DNA from 3 places in the Exiguobacterium sp. S22-S28 genome. Region 1 is predicted to be linked to each of the others. Evidence: riboswitches for the same ligand, from Rfam matches in the RefSeq annotation. Region 1 holds a riboswitch; each other region holds the start of a gene.

What was found. Region 1 has a riboswitch for S-adenosylmethionine ahead of ACHA8N_RS14565 (Na+/H+ antiporter NhaC family protein). Riboswitches for the same ligand answer to the same signal wherever they lie in the genome.
Positions count from the first base shown of each region.
Region 2: it holds a riboswitch for S-adenosylmethionine, as region 1 does, so the genes downstream of both, ACHA8N_RS03335 (2,3-diketo-5-methylthiopentyl-1-phosphate enolase) here and ACHA8N_RS14565 (Na+/H+ antiporter NhaC family protein) in region 1, are expected to answer to the same signal.
Region 3: it holds a riboswitch for S-adenosylmethionine, as region 1 does, so the genes downstream of both, msrA (peptide-methionine (S)-S-oxide reductase MsrA) here and ACHA8N_RS14565 (Na+/H+ antiporter NhaC family protein) in region 1, are expected to answer to the same signal.

Region 1 covers NZ_JBHFFC010000031.1:14,177-19,223, forward strand. The annotation lists gene ACHA8N_RS14555 (alpha/beta hydrolase) at 1-157, opposite strand, end outside; gene ACHA8N_RS14560 (metal ABC transporter solute-binding protein, Zn/Mn family) at 332-1,333, shown strand; SAM riboswitch class I at 1,402-1,505, shown strand; gene ACHA8N_RS14565 (Na+/H+ antiporter NhaC family protein) at 1,584-2,891, shown strand; gene ACHA8N_RS14570 (hypothetical protein) at 2,938-3,138, opposite strand; gene tnpB (IS200/IS605 family element RNA-guided endonuclease TnpB) at 3,242-4,414, opposite strand; gene ACHA8N_RS14580 (aldo/keto reductase) at 4,651-5,047, shown strand, end outside.
Region 2 covers NZ_JBHFFC010000014.1:13,547-18,593, reverse strand. The annotation lists gene ACHA8N_RS03345 (methylthioribulose 1-phosphate dehydratase) at 1-249, opposite strand, end outside; gene ACHA8N_RS03340 (2-hydroxy-3-keto-5-methylthiopentenyl-1-phosphate phosphatase) at 246-905, opposite strand; gene ACHA8N_RS03335 (2,3-diketo-5-methylthiopentyl-1-phosphate enolase) at 902-2,092, opposite strand; SAM riboswitch class I at 2,173-2,274, opposite strand; SAM riboswitch class I at 2,483-2,585, shown strand; gene mtnK (S-methyl-5-thioribose kinase) at 2,664-3,833, shown strand; gene mtnA (S-methyl-5-thioribose-1-phosphate isomerase) at 3,830-4,876, shown strand; gene ACHA8N_RS03320 (sugar ABC transporter substrate-binding protein) at 4,896-5,047, shown strand, end outside.
Region 3 covers NZ_JBHFFC010000014.1:36,149-41,195, forward strand. The annotation lists gene ACHA8N_RS03445 (C40 family peptidase) at 1-1,381, shown strand, start outside; gene ACHA8N_RS03450 (putative quinol monooxygenase) at 1,437-1,730, opposite strand; gene ACHA8N_RS03455 (M20 metallopeptidase family protein) at 1,809-2,981, shown strand; SAM riboswitch class I at 3,053-3,156, shown strand; gene msrA (peptide-methionine (S)-S-oxide reductase MsrA) at 3,261-3,791, shown strand; gene ACHA8N_RS03465 (DMT family transporter) at 3,898-4,377, opposite strand; gene ACHA8N_RS03470 (DMT family transporter) at 4,401-4,829, opposite strand; gene ACHA8N_RS03475 (NAD(P)H-dependent flavin oxidoreductase) at 4,952-5,047, opposite strand, start outside.

The sequences.
Region 1 (5,047 bases):
ACAAAACGGTCCGTGGAGCCAGTTGGGTTTCCGCAAGCGGAAGCGCCGGTTCCGTCCACCGTAAAAGAGCACCGTAATTGTTCCAAATACTCGCACCGGCAGCGGCCGTCGTCAAAAGGGCAGCCCCTCCCATCAACCATGCTGTTTCCCGTCTCACCTCATCACCTCCGGGCATCCTCGCGATTTTTAATCTCATTAGTCTTTTACCCCATTTTTTTAGAAGTCGAACTTCTTCCCGCTCTTGTGCTTGACGCTTTGTTTTGGATTCGTTATAGTGAAAAGGTTCAAATCGGAATAATTACGTTTTAATACTTCTTGGAGGTTTACACATATGAAAAAGTTAATTCCCGCTTTAACGGTCGCTTTCGCCAGCGCCACTTTCCTCGCTGCCTGCGGATCAGCTGATTCAGGTTCGAATCAAGACGCGGCCGACCAAAAACTCAATGTCTATACATCGACGTTCGCCACAGCGGCGATTGCCAAAGAAATCGGCGGCGCTGATGTTGATGTCAAGATGATCGTTCCTCCGGGTGCCGATCCCCATTCGTATGAGCCGACCTCAAAACAACTGACAGAAATCGCACAAGGTGATCTGTTCCTCTTGACCGGAACCACACTTGAGCCGTATTCAGAAAAAATTAAAGCCAGTCTCAAAGGGAACGATGTCCGGTTCATCGAGACAAGCAAAGGCATCGATTTGCTTGAAGCGAGTGCTACGGTGCATGTTCACGGAGAGTCAGACGCACACGACGAAGAGCATGCTCATGAAGACGAGCACACAGAAGACGAGCACGCAGAAGAAGGACACGATCACGGCAAGTACGATCCGCACGTCTGGCTTGATCCGAACAATGCCAAATTGATGGCCCAATCGATTTCGACGGCGTTGGCAAAAGAAGTGCCGGACAAAAAAGCGACGTTCGAAAAGAAACTCGCTGAATTTAATACGCAGGCAGATGAGCTCGATCAAAACTTGCAGCAAGCTGTTGCTGACGGATCCAAAAAAGAACTGCTCGTGACACATGCCGCTTACGGGTATTTAGCGGAACGATACGGTTTTTCTCAACTGCCGATCGCCGGCATCTCTCCGTCTGACGAGCCTTCGCAAAAACAACTGGCTGCCCTCGTCAAAGAAGCCAAGCTGCACGATTTGAAATATATTGCATTTGAAGAGACGGTTTCCCCAAAAGTCGCACGGGTCATCCAACAAGAAATCGGGGCCGAAGCGATCACGATTCATAACTTGGAATCGGTCACAAAAGAACAACAGGACGCTTCTTATTTTGACTTGATGAATGAAAATGTCACGACACTCAAAAAAGCACTGCAGTGAAGTAGTGTTGACATGCATTAAAAGATACGTTACGGTAGAAAACGTATTTCAGACAATTAAATGACTTCTTTTTATCGCGAGAGACGGAGGGACTGGCCCAATGATGTTTCGGCAGCGGACGATTGAATCGTACTGTGCCAAATCCAGCAAGCTACGGCTTGAGAGATAAGAAGAGCGTCTTTTTCAGTAAAGACCTCCTTCTTTCTTGCGAAGGAGTCTTTTTTTGTACATGCAGAAATGGAGTGATTTTATGAACGAGACGATTACACCAAACAAGTGGGCCCTTCTACCATTACTGGTCTTTTTGGTTCTCTTTATCGGTGCCGGCATCTTTTATGACGACTTTTATAAGTTCCCGATTCTGATTGCCGCATTGATTGCCTTGATTTTTGCTGCCGTGACGACCAAGGGCAGTATCAATCAAACCGTTGAACGGATTGCGACGGGTGCCGGAAACCCGGACATCATGATCATGGTCTTTATTTTCTTACTTGCCGGTGCGTTTTCTGGAACAGCGGATGCGATCGGCGCCATCGAAGCAACCGTCAACGCTTCGCTGACATTTTTACCGCCTTCCCTCTTGATGAGCGGATTGTTCATCATCGCTGCCTTCATCTCGATGGCGATGGGAACTTCAACCGGTACGATTGCGGCACTCGCCCCGATCGCGCTTGGTATTCATGAAGCGACTGGGGTCAATGTTGCCATCGCAGCTGCCGCCGTCGTTGGGGGCGCAATGTTCGGGGACAACTTGTCGTTCATTTCTGATACGACGATCGCAGCGGTCCGGACGCAAAAAACTAACATGCGTGATAAATTCAGAACGAACTTCTTGATTGTTCTTCCGGCAGCCATCCTGACGATCATCATCTTGGCATTTGTCTCGGGTACAGGAGATGTCGTCGACGCGAAGACCTTCGAGTTTTATAAATTGATCCCGTATCTGTCGGTCATCGTCTTGGCCCTGTTCGGTGTCAATGTCATTCTCGTCTTGATCGGCGGAACCGCCTTGACAGGAATCATCGGTATGCTCGACGGCAGCTTTGGTTTAAGCGGCTTCGTGCTGTCAATGTCTGAAGGATTGATGGGCATGGCGGAAATTTCGATTTTGACATTACTGATGGGTGGTCTTGTCAGCCTGATCACCTTTAACGGTGGCATCGCTTTTCTGAAAGAAACTTTAACGCGACGAATCTCACAACGCCGCGGTGCTGAGTTCAGTATGGCAGCACTCGTCAGTGCGACAAATCTCGCAACAGCGAATAATACGATTTCGATTCTCGTGGCCGGTCCACTCGCAGCCGAAATCGCCGATACGTATGATATTGATCGGAAGAAATCAGCCAGTATTCTCGATATCTTCTCATGCGGCATCCAGGGAGTCATCCCGTACGGTGCCCAGTTGCTGATTGCAGCGGAGTTGACGAAAACGGCTTCTCCCGAGCTGATTCCGTATCTGTTTTATCCGTTTTTATTGTTCGTGTGTGGATCCCTTGCGATCCTTTTCGGATTCCCGCGCCGTAAAACCGCTGCTGTCCGCAAAGAAAATATTTCGTAAAACAAATAAGTCCGGCCGCCTGCAGCGCGACCGGACTTATTTGTCTTCATTTTTTCTGATTCCGACGGTTCAAGATGAAATATGCGATCGCCGGAAGCGGAAACTGGACCAGTCCTGCTCCGCCCCAAACCCACGGATTACGACCTGTTTTTTTAGCATCGCGAAAAAGTAACACGGCTTGGCTAGTCAGCAGTATCGTAATACCAACCCAGATTCCTTTTGGCAACTGTTTGACGGATTGTGCCATGATTTCTCCCCTCGCTTCTTGTGACACTTTGAACTACCCCCACCTACGCCTTGCTTAGAGGTGGGGGATTCCTGAGTTATCCGACCGGACGGTCGAAACCTGATCAGGCTAGCCCCGTCGTCCCGACGGTTGAAGAAGCCAAGATGCGTTCAGCTTCTCGCTTAAGATTCAGTCCTGCGTTCACATCACGGTCGTGGTGGATCCCGCAATTCGGGCATGTCCATTCACGCAAGCCAAGATGCTTCACGTCTTTGTGTTGATGTCCGCAACTGGAGCACAGTTGGCTGGAAGCAAAGGTCTTCCCGACCTTCACGACGGTCTTCCCGCACCAGTCCGCCTTATATTCGAGCATACGGAAGAACGTCGACCAACTGACGTCCGAGATGGACTTGCTCAACTTGCGGTTCTTCTGCATGTTCTTCACTTGCAAGGTCTCGACGCCGATGACGTCGTGGTTTTTGACGATCTCGGTCGATACTTTGTGCAGGAAATCGGTTCGCTTGTTGGCAATCTTCTCGTGGATGCGGGCGACATTTCGCTTCTGCTTCTGGTAGTTCTTTGCCTCGACAAGTTTCACTTTCTTGTCCAAGGCCATGCGCTGACGTCGAGAGAGCTTGCGTTGCTCTCTTGCCAGCTTCTTCTCGAGCGAACGGAAGTAGCGGTCGTTTTGGTAGACCATGCCGTCCGACAAGATGGCAAAGTTCTTCAACCCGACATCGACGCCGATGGATGAACCAGTCTTCGGCCGTTCGTGGATCTCCTGCTCGACGAGCAGGGAGACGAAGTATTTTCCTGAAGCGTTACGCCGGATGGTTGCGTTCAAGATTCGTCCTGCTACCTGCCTCGAGTTAGCGAAACGCACCCACTTCAGCCTAGGAAGTTTGAGCTTGCTGCCGACGATTGAAACTTCGGGAAGTTGGTTCTTCTTCTCGATATTGGTCTTGTAGGATTGGACGGGATGGCGCTTCGATTTGAATCGAGGCCGTTCGTTCTGCTTCTTGAAGAAGCGGTCATACGCATCGGTCAGGTGTTTGACACTCGATTGAAGCGAATGGCTATCGACTTCTTTCAGCCAGTCGAACTCTTGCTTCAGCATCGGGATTTCTTTTGAACAAGAACCGTAAGACAGTCCTTTGCCTGTCGCTTTATACGTCTCATCCCACTTCGCTAAGAAGTAGTTGAAGACGAAGCGCGAACAACCCATGGTCTTCGCGATCAGGATTTCCTGCTCTTTTGTCGGGTATATCCTGAATTTGTAGGCCTTATGCTTCAACATGATTTTCACCTCCTTGAAAGGTTTATACCCGAAAGGGAGGGGGGCGATTCACCTCCCACTTTCACTTCGTTTAGAAGTGGGAGTACTCTCGCCTAATTTTGATAGAGATACCCGCATCTCTTTACACTCTAACCGCTTACTTCCTCCTTGAGCATCGAAACGGACGTAGTTGTCCGTTCATGCTAAACTAAACGAGCAATTCCATATTCTAGTTTCATTGAAGGAGGAGTATATACATGCAATACGCAAAACTTTCAAATGGTGTCACGATTCCACAGATCGGATTCGGAGTCTGGCAAGTCGACGAAGAGACGGAAGCACCGGCTGCCGTCGCAGAAGCGATTCGTGTCGGTTACCGTCATATTGATACGGCTGCCGTTTACAAAAACGAACGTGGTGTCGCCAAAGGAATCAAAGAAAGCGGCGTGAACCGTGAAGATCTCTTCTTAACGTCTAAAGTATGGAACGATGATATTCGTGCCGGACGCACTAAAGAAGCTTTCGCTGAGTCACTCGAGCGATTAGAGACCGATTATCTGGACCTCTATTTGATTCACTGGCCGGTTGAAGGGTACATTGAAGCATGGAAAGCGATGGTTGAGCTTTACGAAGCTGGAAAAATCAAAGCGATTG
Region 2 (5,047 bases), on a different contig from region 1:
GACGTGGAGCAACGTTTCGGCAGAGGGACGGCCCGTCTGTTCGCCGATCAGTTGACCAAACGCGTCGACATGGACGAAGTCGTCCGGTGTATCCTGCCGTTTATCCTTCCCGCTTGCCGTCACGAGAAATTCAGTCGGTTGATCGGCTGTCCGGATGGCGAGATTGCCGCTTGTGCCGGGGAACCAGTCGCGTGCTGCAAGTTCCTGTTTGACGGCACGTAATTCTTCGTATCGTTTTAAGAAGGTCATGTGTACACCACCTTTGTCTGGAGATGATTCAAGATGTCATGAAAGTTTTCAAACGGTGTATACGGGATGCCGTGCTGTTCACACAGTGTGATCAGATAATCCCGTGCATAAACGTGATCCGCCTGCTTGGCCAGTTCAAAATCCGTCACAGAGTCGCCGATCGCGATGATCGTATCACCGTCCTGCTTCAGCTTCCGGGCGATCGAGGTTTTGCAACAGCCGCATTGATTTGTACAGGCTGCGTCGCAGGCATGCGGCCATTCGATTCGAACCGTCTCCTGGCTGAAGTCACTGCCGTTGCAATAAATCGCTTCGTCCGTCAGTACATCCGCAAGAATCGGCTGGACAAAAAAGTCGATCCCGCCGCTGACGATGGAAAAGTCAATCTCGTTTGATTTGGCAAAGGCGAGTAAGGTGTCGAAGCCGGGACGGATGACCGCCCGTTTCGTCAAGAAATCAATGTAGTCTTGTTTTTGACTGGACGGAAGCAGCTGAAACATCTGTCCGACGCCGGACTGGATCGAGAGCGACCGGTCGAGCACACCTCGTTTTAACGGTTCAAATTTTTCCGGCGGAGCGAACTCCTGCATCAAGGCGATGATATTATCGTGCTCCGTTACCGTGCCGTCAAAGTCACATAAAATCCGGATCGTCATTTCGTAATCCCCCAAGCATCGAGGGCGACACGTAATTCCTCGTGCCGGTGGGCGGCACTTGTCAGTGATTCACCGGCCAGTGCTGCGTCGAGTGCCTGGCGGAAAGCGGTGACTCCGGCCGCAGCGCCTTGCGGATGACCGTGGACACCGCCACCGGCATTGATGACGGAATCGACGCCGAAATCACGAACAAGCTGGGCGACGAGACCCGGGTGGATTCCGGCGGACGGGACCGGGAGAATCGTTTTGGTCTCACCGATTCGGGTCGCTTCGACGGCAATCCCGCGAGCCAAGTCTTTGGCGAGGGCGACATTCCCGTACGGCGACGGGAACAACGTCAAATCGGCACCGGCAATCCGCGGCAACGTTCCGAGCAGGACCGGGGCGGCAATTCCGTACTCGGGACTGGCGATTAAGGCACCGCTCAACGCCGGGTGATTAAAGATCGGGACCGGGATTTCCGGATCGGCTGCCAGTTCCCGCAAGACGTCGAGTCCGTATGTAAACGTGTTGAGCAGGAGGGCTGTCGCTCCGGCTTCGACCAGTTGTTTCGCCTGTTCTTTCAAGCGGAAGACCGGCCCACTCAACGTAATCGCATAAAGGGCCCGTTTACCGGTCCGTTCATAATGCGCATCGAGGACTTCCCGTCCGATGCGCGCCCGGTCGATGGACGGTGTCAGCGGATTGTCGTATAAAATCTCGTCATCCTTGACGAGATCAATCCCGCCGGCAAGCTGGGCTTCGAGTTGTTCCCGTAAAAAAACGAGGTCCCGTCCGATGACACCTTTAAAGATGCTCATCAACAGAGGACGGTCATGGACTTGGATCAATTGGCGGACGCCCTCGATGCCGAATTTAGCACCGGGAAAATCCGGTGTGAACGTAGCGGGAAGTTGGAGATCCGTCAGTTTGATTTGACCGTCGAGCGACAGCTTACCGAAGACGGTCGTCAAAATCGCCGAAAAGTCCCGTGAGACGTTGTGTTCCGGATAACGGATCGTGACATACCCTTTTCCGTCGTGTTCTTCCGTATGGACGACTTGTCCTTTAAAGGATTCAAGCTGTTGTTGTTCCAAATGATTCAAATCGGTCCATGAGCCGACCGTCAGACCGAGGGCGATTTGCTCTGCCCGTTTTGGTAACTGATCGGTCACGCCGAGTTGGTAAGTTGCGGTAATGTACGCCATGATCGTCGTCTCTCCCTTGTTAAAAAATACAAAAATGGTCCCTCGTCAATGACAAGAGACCATGAAAAATTGCGCGTGGACTCTTATCTGTCAGCGTATTAGCTGCAAGAATTAGCACCGTGCCAAGTGGTCGGTTGCTGCGACATCGTAGGGCTTGTCCCTCCGTCTGCTCTTGATAAGAATTGGATGAAATTGTGAAATCTAATTGCAATTTTTACACGAGAATGGTTACTTGTCAAACTATATTTTGAAAATTTATTTTTTTGAAAATACTTCTTCTATAGACGGTAGCATTTTTGCATCCATTTCACTAAAAATTGGAATTGACAGAGGGTGGTCGGCGCACGTAGTATTCAAATCAACATCAAACCACACGACAACTACATATGACTCTTATCGTGAGTTGGCAGAGGGAATTGGCCCGAAGACGCCGCAGCAACCGACCATCCGGCACGGTGCTACATCCAACAGACATTCGTCTGAGAGATAAGAGGACGGAGTATTCTACTGCGCCTCTTTTCTTTGACGAAAAGGGGCGTTTTTTCGTGTGATCATCAAGGGGGAAACTAGAATGGGATATCAAGCATTTACAGTACAGGACGCCATCGAACGGGTCCGGACACTCGGTCTGATCGGTAATGAACCGGTGACAGCAGAAGAAATCGGCGACGGCAATTTAAACCTTGTTTTTCGGATTCATGCGGGGAACCAGCAGCTGATTTTAAAACAAGCGTTACCGTATGCGAAGGTCGTCGGTGAAAGCTGGCCGCTGTCGCTCGAACGGGCATGGATCGAACAGTCAGCGTTAAAAGAATTTGCGAAAGTTGCGATTCCGTTTGTCCCGCGTGTGTACCATGCGAGCAAAGAAGAAGCCTTCACGGTGATGGAAGACTTGTCTCATCTGACAATCGTCCGGGCTGGATTGCTTGAGGGAGAAAAGTATCCGTTGCTCGCGGAGCACATCGGTTCGTATTTGGCCCGGACACTGTTTTATACGTCGGATTTTGCCCTCGGACCGGTCGCGAAAAAACAGATCGCCCGTCAGTACTACAATCCGGATCTGTGCGACATCACGGAGAAACTGATTTTCACGGACCCGTTTTATGACGCGGAAACAAATGCGATTGAAGCGGGACTGGAAGCGGAAGTCGACCGGGTCTGGAACGACGCGGAGCTGAGACGGGAAGTCGCGAAGCTCGAAGCACTGTTCATCACGAAAGGTGACGCCTTGCTGCACGGCGACTTACATACAGGCAGCATCTTCGCCTCGGCGGAAGAAACCAAAGTCATCGATCCCGAGTTCGCGTTTTACGGACCGTTTGGGTTTGATGTCGGTCAGTTCATCGCCCATCTGTTTTTTGCCGCTTATCCGGACTATGACCGGTTGCGCGACGAACGGATCAAGGACATCGATACGTTTTGGCTGACGTTTGCGTCGACGTTCAAGGCGTTGTGGGAGCGGGAAGCGGTGGAGCCGTTCCGTTCAGCGGACGGTCTCGTCGAGGATGTTCTCAGTACGATTTTACAAGACGCGCTTGGATTTGCCGGATGCGAGTTGATTCGCCGGACGATCGGACTGGCACCGGTCGCGGACTTGGAACAGATTACCGATCTGACCGTTCGTCTCGAACGAAAACGTCATGCGTTACGCCTCGGTGCTGCGTTGATCAAACGCCGGACGGAATGCAAGACGTTTACGGATCTGCGGAACTTTGACGTAACGGAGGAACTCAGCCGATGAGTCAATTCGTTCAGAGCATCATCTATGAAAACGGGACGGTGACGATCTTGGACCAAACCCGTCTCCCGGAAGAAGAACGGTATGAAGTCATTCACGATTTGGCGCAGGCGATTGAAGCGATCAAACAACTACGTGTCCGGGGGGCGCCGGCGATCAGTTTATTCGGTGGTTTCGTCCTCGTGCAGGAAGCGTTTCGGACGACAGGATCGCTTGACGAAGTGAAACAGGAACTGTTGACGGTGTCGGCACAATTACTGGCCACCCGGCCGACCGCCGTCAATTTGCGGAACGTGCTCGACGAACTGAATCAGCTCATCGTTTCGGCAAAGACGCTTGCAGAACTGCCGAAACGTCTGGAACAAAAAGCGGTGGCGCTTTACGAAGCGGATGCCAAGACGTCACGGCAAATCGGTGTGCATGCCATGGAGTTGTTTCAGGCAAATGACCGGGTGTTGACGATTTGTAATGCCGGATCGATTGCGACAGCGGCTTACGGAACGGCACTGGCCCCGTTTTATCTCGCGAAGGAGCAAGGCATTCCGTTATCCGTCTATGCGTCGGAAACACGGCCTTTGTTGCAGGGGGCACGTTTGACGACATGGGAGTTGCAACGGGCAGGGATTGACGTCACCTTGATCACGGACAATATGGTCGCGCATACGATCAAGGAAAAGCAGATCACTGCCATCATCGTCGGAGCGGACCGGATTACCCGAAACGGCGATACGGCCAATAAAATCGGGACGTTCCAGCTGGCGTTACTCGCACGTGCCTTCGGAATTCCATTTTACGTCGCCGCACCGCTGTCGACGTTTGACTTAACGAGTTTATCAGGCGACGAGATTGAGATCGAAGAACGGTCAGCGACGGAAGTGACGCAGTTTGCCGGACAGGTGACGGCGCCTGCGGGTGTACCGGTCTTTAATCCGGCATTTGACGTGACACCGCACGAACTTATCACCGCTATCATCACGGAACTGGGCGTCATCGAACGACCGAGCGTGGAAACAATCGAACAGACGGTAGGACAACAGACCATTTAAACAGACAGGGGAGATCCAGATGAAAAAATTAGCATTTGCTGTACTTGCACCGGCGGTCTTGCTGGCTGCTTGCGCCAATAGCGAAGCGACACCGACGAAAAAAATCAGCGGTGTCCCGGAAAGTGTCCAAGGAGACATTAAGATTGCCGTCATCCGCAACCTCGCATCCGA
Region 3 (5,047 bases), on a different contig from region 1:
CAGTACGAGCCCGGTTCTCGCCCAGCATCCGACGAATACACTGCTGACGGTCTACGGAACGAGCGGTGCCTACAGCCGGATTCTGTTCCGCGGTCAGTATGCCTTCGTCTTGACGAGTGCCCTCGCGAAAACAAAAGTCTTCGCGAAGACCGGACTTCGGTATGCGGGTAAAAACACATCAATCTTCAAAGACACGACCGCGAAAACCGTTCTCCGCTCGATCAAACGGGCGGAACCGATCGAGATTTACGGGACAAGCGGTTCGTTCACACGGGTCAAGGTCGGTTCGGTGTACGGCTATATCAAGACGACGGATCTCGTCACGAAAAAACCGGATTTGTATGATGTCACCGGAACCCGTTATGTGCTCGAGGATAAACTGGTCGTGCATCCAAAAGCCAGTCTGACGGGAAAAATCGGGACACTCAAAAAAAATACCGCCCTGTCGATTTACGGCAAGAGCGGCTACTACACCCGCGTCAAAGTCGGGACGACGTTTGGTTTCGTCGACTCGAGTAAGCTCGGCTTAAACAAACCGGTTGCGCGTCCAAAAGTCGGAACGGTCTTTTATGTGCATTTTGATCAGACACCGCTGTTTTCAGCTGATGTCGCATACAGCCGTCCTGCCGCCTATCTCACGAAAGGCACGAAGCTGATTGGTCTCAAAGCGATTGACGACGACTTTTGGCAAGTCCGATTACCAAACGGAACGACCGGTTACGTCATCAATCCCTACATCGGGACGACAAAACCGGATATGCGCTACACGCAGCGCGCAGTCAATCGGTTCAAAACGTACACAGTCAAAGCGACGACGTCTTATTTCGCAACACCAGCCAGCCCGAAAAGTGCCGGTTTGATTGAACAAGGCAAACGTGTTTATCCCCGGTATCGTGTCGGAAACTTCTACGTCATTCAATCCGGTTGGTCTCCTGTCTATCTGCCGGTCAGTGCCGTCACCGTCACGAGCGACACACGGATTGCCCCCAAAAATACGTCCCGTGGCGAAAAATTGATCCAAGCGGCGGCCAAACATTTGGGAACGCCGTATACGTGGGGATCACAAACGTCAGCCAACGGCGGCTTTGACTGTTCTGGCTTGATCCATTACGCAACGAACCAAGCCGGGAAATACGGGGGACGGACAAACGTCAGCGGCTATTGGTACGGCGCCTTCTTTACGAACCGCCGGACGACGATCAGCAGCGGAAAACGCTCGGATATCGTCTTCTTCGAAAATACGTATACCAATGGTCCGTCGCATATCGGCATCATGCTCGACAATGAATATTTCATTCATGCCGGCGGCTCGCAACTGCAGATCAATTCCATCTATGAACCGCGTTGGCGCGAACATTTCCTTGGTTTTAAATCGATGTAACATCACAAACAAAAAAGAGGGTCTGACTTTAAAGTCAGCCCTCTTCGCTTATCGTTCAGAACGTCATCTCGACGTATTTCGTGACTTGACGGTCTTCGAGATACAACTCGATTTGTTCGCGGTATGCTTTATAATGGTCCGATGCGATATGCGCTTCGAGTGCAGCCTCATCTTGGTAGACTTCATAGAGCATGAACTCATGTTCATTTTCAATCGATTGATGTAACGTATAACGTAAGCAACCCGGCTCGTTTTGTGTGGCTTTGTAAACCGTGCTTAAAATGGGAAAGACTTGATCTGCTAATCCTGCTTTGACTGTAAGAACGGCATTGACGATGATTTCACCCATGTGTTGATTCCTCCTCTGATTTGATTACCTCTACCTGTACCCGTTTTTCCTAAAGACATACCGTAAAGGATGATTTTGATGTTAGAAACCCTGTTTACCCATCTCGCACAACAAGAAGCCGAGATGATTCGTTTGCGCCGCGATTTTCACCGCCACCCGGAATTGTCGTTTCAAGAAGTCCGGACACCGGCCAAAATCATCGAATACTATGAAGCACTCGGTATCCCGTATCAAAAAAATGTCGGGGGTAACGGTATCGTCGCGACATTACAAGGGGCGTGTCCCGGAAAAACGATTGCCGTCCGTGCCGATTTTGATGCATTACCGCTTCAGGAAGAAACCGAACTGTCGTTTCGCTCAATCCGTCCCGGTGTGATGCATGCCTGTGGACATGATGGACACACGGCAATCGTCCTCGGACTCGCAGCTGCCTTTCAACCGTTGCAGGAAGAACTCGAGGGCACGATCCTCTTCATTCATCAACACGGTGAAGAAGTGTTTCCGGGTGGTGCCATTCAAATGATCGAAGATGGCTGCCTCGAAGGAGTGGATGCGATTTTTGGTACCCACCTTGAAAACGATCTTCCGGTTGGGACGATCGGTTACCACAGCGGACATACGTTATGTGCCATCGATGAATTTGAAATCGTCGTCCACGGTCAAGGTGGTCATGCCCAAGCCCCCCACCGGACGCAGGATGCACTCGTCGCCGGCGCACAGCTCGTCTGTAATCTTCAGCACCTCGTCAGTCGACGGGTCGATCCGTTTGAACCGGCGATTGTCGCCATCGGTTCGTTTCACGCCGGAACAGCTCCGAACATCGTAACCGGCGAAGCGCGGATTGTCGGAGAAATCCGGACGTTTAATGAACAACTCCGGCATCAGTTGCGCCAGCAGGTGGATCTGGTCGCCCGGACGACGTGTGCCGGAATTGGCGCTACGTATTCCATCGATTTCACGACCGGTTATCCGTCGCTTTGGAATCATCCGAATGAAACGAAGCTCATTCAGGAAGCGGCCGGCTTTTTACCGGAAGGACACGTCCGTGAAGTCAAACCGATGATGGCTGCCGACGATTTCGCCTATTATCTTGAGCAGGTCCCGGGCAGTTACTTCTTCACCGGTTCTGCGAAGACGGACGGTCGAACGATTTATCCGCAACATCACCCAAAGTATGAAATCGACGAGCAGGCCTTGCTGATCGGAGCCAAAACGTTAGGGGCCACGGTTCTCCGCGCCTTACAAACATAAGGATTGACTTTCCACTTTTGTGAATGGTATTATCATCCCAACGATAACGAACTTACATCAACTTCATATAACACTTATCAAGAGTGGACCGAGAGATCTGGATCGATGACGTCCCAGCAACCTGCGTACAGCAAGGTGCTACGACCAGCAAAGCGAAAGCTTTGGTTGATAAAAAGCGGCGACTCCTTTTGCAACCAAGCAAAGGAGTCGTTTTCGTTTTCTCGATGTCAGAAATGAGAGCATTACGGTTCAAGGAACCAAGGGAAAGGGAGAGATGACATGGAAAAAGCAACATTTGCAGGAGGATGTTTCTGGTGCATGGTGACACCATTTGAGGAACTACCGGGTATTCACAGTATCGTGTCCGGTTATACAGGAGGACATGTCGACAACCCGACATATGAGCAGGTCAAAACAGGAACGACCGGGCATTCCGAAGTCGTCGAGATTACATTTGATCCGGCACTGTTTTCGTACGAACGGTTACTCGAACTGTACTGGCCGCAGACGGATCCGACCGATGCCGGCGGACAATTCCAGGACCGCGGCACACAGTATGCACCGGCAATTTTTTATCATACGGAAGAACAACGTCTCGCAGCGATTGCGTCGCGTGACGCGTTAGCAGCAACGAACCGATTCAAACAACCAATCGTCACACGGATTGAACCGGCGCATGCCTTTTATCCGGCGGAAGAGTATCATCAGGACTTCCACAAAAAAAATCCGGCGCACTACAAAAAAGACCGGAAAGCGTCCGGTCGCGATGCTTTTATCGACGTCGCCTGGAAAGAAGAAGTAACAGTCTAAACAAAATGCAAAAAGGGATTGCCATCTCAGACCGATGGACAATCCCTTCTTTGATTTTTCCAGCCGAGATCTCGCGGTCCAACGTGACGAACCTTTTGTCGTCCACTCAGGAAATCGCTTTGACGTCCTCTGCTTGTTCCGCCTCATCGACGACTTGATACCGTTTTAAAACAAAAATCCCGGTCAGCATCACGGCGAGACCGGCTATCTGTCCAAGCGATAAATCGACCTGCGGCAGACCAAACCAACCGAAGACATCGACGCATAACGCAAAACTCAGTTGCGAAATCAAGACGACCGAAATTGCAATCGAAGGACCCAGCAGTTGAATCCCCCGCATGACACAAAAAACAACCCCGACGCCGACTAACCCGCCAAACAAATACAACGGTTCAACTTCGCGGATTGCCGAGAGCGTTCCTCCGCGAAAGAAGAGTAAGGCAAGCAACGAGCCGAGCAATCCGACAAGAAAGACTAACGTCGTCGTCGCCCATGCACCGAAGGCATGACTCATCCGCGCATTCAGCACGGTTTGTAAACTGATCATCATCCCGGCAACAACGGCACAAAACATTCCTAATCCCATTTGGTTTCCTCCTTTGATTCACTTCAGGCGAGCGAAAAGATCAAAACGCCGGTCAACATCAATCCGACACCGACCCATTGCCCCCGGTTGCTGCTTTTTTTGATGACACCGAACCAGCCGTTCAAATCAATGACAAAAGCACATAGAATCTGTGCGACGAGTAACAACGACATCGCCCACGTCATTCCAAGCAGTTGAATCGACGTTAGTTCCGTAACGACGACTAACACGCCGAGCAATCCGCCGCTGGCATAAATCAACGGCAACTTTCGAAAACCGCCGATTTTCCGGTCACGGACAAACCCATAAATCAACAAGCAACCCATCAAACCGACAAAGTGAACGATGGTCACGGATAACCACGGACCGACCGCGTCACCCAGGCGGGCATTAAAAATGCCTTGCAAGGCAATAAACAATCCACTGAATAAGGCAAACACGATTCCTTGCATCTTCATCCTCCTTTTTCTCCAATTATGAGTAGACCGCATTACGCCCGACTTTGAAAAGGACAAATGTCCTGAAATCAAAAAAAAGAAGCTCACCCATGAGGTCTGCTTCTTCTGCACTGACGCTATTGAAGTGTCCGATACATCCGTTCAATCCGTCCGAAGGCGTCATCCATCATCCGGTTAAACAGTTCCGCAACGGTTGGAACATCATCAATCAA